DNA from 2 places in the Serratia sp. MMO-28 genome. Region 1 is predicted to be linked to the other one. Evidence: riboswitches for the same ligand, from Rfam matches in the RefSeq annotation. Region 1 holds a riboswitch; the other holds the start of a gene.
The links. A riboswitch is a leader RNA that binds a small molecule or an ion and turns the genes downstream of it on or off. The one in region 1 is predicted to bind thiamine pyrophosphate.
Positions count from the first base shown of each region.

Region 2: another riboswitch for thiamine pyrophosphate. It lies ahead of thiC (phosphomethylpyrimidine synthase ThiC); the one in region 1 lies ahead of thiM (hydroxyethylthiazole kinase).

Region 1 is NZ_JBBCVB010000027.1:21,915-25,025, forward strand. Features, by position in the region: partial or broken gene gutQ (arabinose-5-phosphate isomerase GutQ) at 1-21, shown strand, start outside; gene thiD (bifunctional hydroxymethylpyrimidine kinase/phosphomethylpyrimidine kinase) at 55-855, opposite strand; gene thiM (hydroxyethylthiazole kinase) at 852-1,646, opposite strand; TPP riboswitch at 1,681-1,777, opposite strand; gene WG891_RS20820 (hypothetical protein) at 1,903-2,151, opposite strand; gene WG891_RS20825 (MarR family winged helix-turn-helix transcriptional regulator) at 2,249-2,824, opposite strand; gene WG891_RS20830 (thioredoxin family protein) at 3,003-3,111, shown strand, end outside.
Region 2 is NZ_JBBCVB010000043.1:23,926-27,036, reverse strand. Features, by position in the region: gene nudC (NAD(+) diphosphatase) at 1-547, opposite strand, end outside; gene rsd (sigma D regulator) at 647-1,162, shown strand; TPP riboswitch at 1,293-1,416, shown strand; gene thiC (phosphomethylpyrimidine synthase ThiC) at 1,531-3,111, shown strand, end outside.

The sequences.
Region 1 (3,111 bases):
CATCAGGCCGGGATCGGCTGATCTCTGTGCCGGGCGTTCCCGCGCCAGGCCTACTCACCACCAGGCATGAAAATGGTGCACGGGCCCGATACCCTGGCCTACCTCAAGGCTGTCCGCCTGCTGCAAGGCTTGTTGCAGATAAGCTTTGGCCGCTGCCACCGTTTCAACCCAGTTTTCATGGCGCGGGCGCAACGCCGCCAGCGCCGCTGAAAGTGTGCAACCGGTGCCATGGGTGTGGCGGGTTGCCACACGCGGCGCAGTGAAACGCTGCTCCAGATCGGCGGTGAACAGCCAGTCCGGGCTTTCTTCTTCACTCAAATGCCCCCCTTTCATCAGCACCGCCTGGCACCCCATCGCCAGCAATGCCTGCCCCTGCTCACGCATTTGCCGTTCATTCTCGGCCGGTGCGCAAGCCAGCAGTGCCGCCGCCTCCGGCAGATTTGGCGTGATCACGGAAACCAGCGGCAGCAGTTCACGGCGGATGGATTCGACGGCCACGGGAGCCAGCAGCGGATCGCCGCTTTTAGCCAGCATCACCGTATCAAGCACCACATGCGGCAGTGGATAGTGGCGCAGACGTTCCGCCACCGCCATGACGATATCCGCATTCGCCAGCATGCCGATCTTGGCGCTGTCGATCCGCACATCGCTGAGCACGGAATCAAGCTGGGCGGCAACAAAAGCCGGATCGATGTGGTACACCGACTGTACCCCACGGGTGTTTTGCGCCACCAAGGCGGTGATCACGCTAGTGCCATAGGCTCCTAATGCCGAAAATGCCTTCAGATCGGCCTGAATCCCTGCGCCCCCGCTCGGATCGGTGCCCGCAATGGTCAACGCATTGATACGTTTCATTGCAGCTCCTCCGGGGCCAGTTGATAAAGTGCATCGAGAAACGCCGGGGTAAAACTGCCAGGGCCGCTGCAGCGCGCCACCGCCCGTTCACCGCATAACGACATCACGCGGCAGGCAGTGGCTACGTTATCCAACCGATCGCCCGGCAGGCTGCAAAAGGCAGCCACGACCGCAGACAGCGCACAACCGGTGCCCACCACCCGCGTCATCAGAATATCGCCACCGGTTACGGCGCAAGCACGTTCACCGTCGGTGATGTAATCCACCACTCCAGTCACGGCGACAATCGCACCACTACTGCGCGCCAGTTCGCGTGCGGCTGGCAAGGCCGCCAGCGAATCATCGTGGCTGTCGACGCCACGACCGCTGGCCTGCAGACCGCTCAGCGCCATAATCTCCGACGCGTTACCACGAATTGCCGCAGGTCGCAGCCGGAGCAGCCGCTGGGCAAATTCGGTGCGATAATCCAGGCCGCCCACCGCCACCGGATCCAACGTCCACGGCTTTTCTGCCTGATTAGCGGCCGCGATAGCGGCCAACATCGACTCGGCCCGCGCGCTGTGCAGCGTGCCGATATTGATCAGCAACGCATCCGCTAAACGGCTGAACTGTGCCGCCTCGGCAGGCTCAACCACCATCGCCGGAGAAGCGCCCACGGCCAGCAGGACATTGGCAGTCAGCTCCTGCACCACTTCGTTAGTCAGGCAATGAATCAGAGGGGAACGTTGCTTAAATTGGTGAAAACAGGCGACGGCACGGTGGCCGGGTAACACATCAGATCGAGTGAACATATTGCTCCCAACCGGCGTTCAGAAGGCGGGTACCGGTTGGATACCGAGACTTCCCTACGCTGGCATTATCCAGATCAGGTGGTACGGGTATTTCTCAGCCTTCACAAAGAAGGGCACCCCGAGTCATTGAAAAATCATCATATTTTTGTTGGCTACGCCACCAACGCCTGTTCAGGATAATCGCCAAGCCAGGGGGCTGTAAACCCATTTAGAAGAAGAGCCTGGTATAGCCCAGATAAAGGGAGATACGGATGTTTTACTGGACAGGTTTATTGTGTGAACCCAAGTTGCTGCCGATATCTTTCTGGACTGATTGCGCCCAGCTATCGACATACAAGCCAGGGTTGCCCAAGCCGCTCTTGATAAACGCACCACTGCCGGTGATATTGCCCGCGTAAACACTGGCGTCAGCCGCCGTGGCGTTGGCTGCGGTCAGGGAGGCACCGTTCAACTGGATTTCGCCGCCGATCTCTAGGGACGAACTGCTCATCCCGAGCGATGTCATCGCCCCTGCTGGAGTAGTATCATTATCGGTAGTAACTAGCCCCTTATCTACTTGCCAAAGATCGAGTGCACCCGCGCTTACGACAACCGAATCAATATCATTGTTGCTGGCAACTCGACAGAGTCCCTTTGGGTTCTTCAAATTCGCGACAAATTAATATAACGCTCTCCTGTGGGATAAATTCGCCTACCAGACCACACCAGGGGCGGCCATTTTGCTCTTGGTGGAAACGACAAAAGCGGCATTCGCCAAACATCCTCACATCTTTGCTTGCCTGAAGATGGCGCAACAATCCTAGAAAGCCCGATTTAAGCTTCTCTTCTGGAAACGATAGGAAATTACGTGTATCTAGCTGATTTTCCTCAATAACACCGCGCATAATTTCTTTTGCGTTTGGCGTCAGCACAAGATGTACTACCCGTTTATCTTTACCGTCGTTTTCCTTCCTCAACCATCCCTCGCTTTCCAGCTTGTTCAGAGACTGAGATACCGTGCCTTTTGTCAGACCAAGGTATTCTGCCGTTGCGATCGGTGTATTGGAATAATCGTTGCATTGCGATAGGTAGTAAAGGATTTGGACCCAGGTCGCAGGTAAACCTTTGAGCTGCGGATGAGAATAAATAGCCCTCATCTGCAAGTTTACCAAGCGTTCTATAATATCAAAAAGTGTCATATAACCCGTTTCCTGTTCATTGAGGAATTATGCTGGATGAGTTGAAAATTTTAGACAACGAAGATGTGACCCACTCAGCGTATCGTATCGATTCAAAACCATCTTGACAACACATCCGTTCCTCTTTATGATTAAGTTGTATCGAATCGATACCATTAAATCATAGAGAGAAGCGATTATGAGTAAAAAGGCCATTTTCTTTCACGCAGGTTGTCCAGTATGCATAGACGCAGAGCAACAAATCGCTCTGGCACTGGACCCTGCACAATACGCTGTCGAAATCGTCC
Region 2 (3,111 bases), on a different contig from region 1:
TCGAAATATTGCTTTCTTCCATCACCTCACGCGCTACCGCCTGTTCCAGCGTTTCACCCACTTCGACAAACCCGGCCAGCACGGTATGGATCCCACCGCGGTGACGCACGTGCTGCGCCAACAGGATCTCATCATCGCGACGGATCGCGACGATCACGCACGGTGCAATCTGCGGGTAATAACGCTCACGACAGTGATTGCACAAGCAGGCGCTTTCGGTGCGGCTGAGTACCATTTCATGACCGCAATAGCCACAAAACTTATGTGAACGATAAAAGTCAGCCAGTTGCACGCCGCGCCCGGCAAGTTGGAACAGGCCACGATCAAGATCGAGCAACTGCCGCACCGATCCCATCTCTTTCGGCATCGGCTGGCATATCAGCCATACCGGTACCCCATCCCATTCGCCAATCTGACGGGCCTGCCGCCCCTGCAGGGCAAATGACGCCGCCAAACCCAGTGGCAGCTCACCGTTTGGCAGCCAAATTTTGCTTTCATGGCTGACGATCCACCAGCCATTTTCGTTACCCGTTAATGCAAGTTCCATATGTTGTTGCACAACCTCCGCTTCACTGGCAATCTAGGAGTTGTTCTTTGTTACATTTTAATAACTTACTGTTTCTTTCTCTTACTCACGGAGTCAAACATGCTCAACCAGTTGGAAAGCCTGACTCAACGCGTTGGTGGCAGTAATGAATTAGTTGATCAATGGCTACAAGCACGCAAGCAATTACTGGTCGCTTACTGCACTTTGGTAGGCATCAAACCGAACAAAGAAAAGCGTACGCCGCTGAACGAAAAAGCGCTGGAGAACTTTTGCCAGAATCTGGTGGATTATCTCTCTGACGGGCATTTTCACATCTACGGCAAAATTATCAAGCAGGTGGAAGGCTCAGCCAGCCCGAAAATGGCGCTAACCACCAAGTTCTACCCAAAGTTACAGGCCAATACCGAAACCATCATGGCATTCCACGATCGTTATACCGAAGTGGAGATCGATCAGGACGTCTGCCTGGAGTTTCATCAGGCGCTGTCAGATATCGGCGAGGCGCTGGCCTCACGCTTTGCCCTGGAGGATCAACTGATTCAACTGGCAGCGGAAACCTGGCAACAAGCGCAACCTGGGGCTGCCAATTCCGATACGCTGGAAAACCCAGCCTAATCCTGCCAACCCATTTCAACGTCATAGTGCAGGCCCACGGACGGGCCGGATCACCTCGCACCGCCAACAACGCCGCAGCATGAAAGATCAAAGGCAGGCTTGTAGTTTTTATTCACCCTCCTATACTGGTGGCTTCTTGTCGGAGTGCCTAGCGTTGATCTGTTTAGCAAATCAGCCAGGCTGAGACCGTTAATTCGGGATCCGCGGAACCTGATCGGGTTAATACCCGCGAAGGGAACAAGAGTAATCTATCGCCGAACACAGCTTTTCCGATCCAGGATCTCGCTGCTTTTTTGGCCAGCATCATTACTCCCTCCGAGCTCCAGACAAGCAATTTTCCACACATCACCCACTGATAGGAATTTGCTATGTCTACGATGAAAAAACCCCGTGCCCGCAAACAGCAGCGTGACGAAGCACAGCAGTTTATCAATGCCTTACAGGGCGTGACTTTCCCCAACTCACAGCGTATTTATCTGCAAGGCTCACGCAGCGATATCCGTGTTCCCATGCGTGAAATCCAGCTTAGCCCGACGCTTACCGGCGGCAGCAAAGATAACCCACAGTATGAAGCGAATGAGGCGATTCCGGTGTATGACACCGCTGGCCCTTATGGCGACCCGCACGCCACATTGGATGTCCATCGCGGCCTGGAAAAGCTGCGGGCAGGCTGGATTGAGGAGCGTGCGGATAGCGAAACCTTGAACACGGTCAGTTCCGGCTTTACCCAGCAGCGCCTGGCGGACGAAGGGCTGGATCATCTGCGCTTCGAACACCTGCCGTTGCCACGCAAGGCCCTGCCCGGCAAACGCGTTACCCAATTGCATTACGCCCGCGCGGGCATTATCACGCCAGAGATGGAGTTCATCGCCATCCGCGAGAACATGGGGCGTGAACGGATTCGTGGTGGCGTGTTACGCCAACAGCATCCCGGCCAGAACTGGGGGGCCAATCTGCCAGAAAACATCACGCCGGAATTTGTGCGCCAGGAAGTGGCCGCTGGCCGCGCTATCATCCCCGCCAACATCAACCACCCGGAATCCGAGCCGATGATCATTGGCCGCAACTTCCTGGTGAAAGTGAATGCCAATATCGGTAACTCGGCGGTCACGTCGTCGATCGAAGAAGAAGTAGAAAAGCTGGTGTGGTCTACCCGCTGGGGCGCAGATACCGTGATGGATCTCTCCACTGGGCGCTATATCCACGAAACCCGTGAATGGATCCTGCGTAACAGCCCAGTGCCGATTGGCACCGTGCCGATCTATCAGGCGCTGGAAAAAGTGAACGGTGTGGCGGAAAACCTGACCTGGGAAATGTTCCGCGATACTCTGCTGGAACAGGCGGAACAGGGCGTGGACTACTTCACCATTCACGCCGGCGTGCTGCTGCGCTATGTGCCGATGACCGCCAAACGCCTGACCGGCATCGTGTCACGCGGGGGTTCGATCATGGCGAAATGGTGCCTGTCGCACCATCAGGAAAACTTCCTCTATCAGCACTTCCGCGAGATCTGCAAAATCTGCGCCGCCTACGACGTTGCCTTGTCGCTCGGTGACGGCCTGCGCCCCGGTTCTATTCAGGATGCCAACGACGAAGCCCAGTTTGCTGAACTGCACACGCTGGGCGAACTGACCAAAATCGCCTGGGAATATGACGTACAGGTGATGATCGAAGGCCCAGGCCACGTGCCGATGCAAATGATCCGCCGCAATATGACCGAAGAACTGGAACATTGCCACGAAGCACCGTTCTATACCCTTGGCCCATTGACCACCGATATTGCGCCAGGCTACGACCACTTCACCTCGGGGATTGGTGCCGCCATGATCGGCTGGTTCGGCTGCGCGATGCTGTGCTACGTCACGCCGAAAGAGCACCTTGGCCTGCCGAATAAGGAAGACGTGAAGCAGGGGTTAATCACTTATAAGATTGCCGCCCACGCCGCCGAT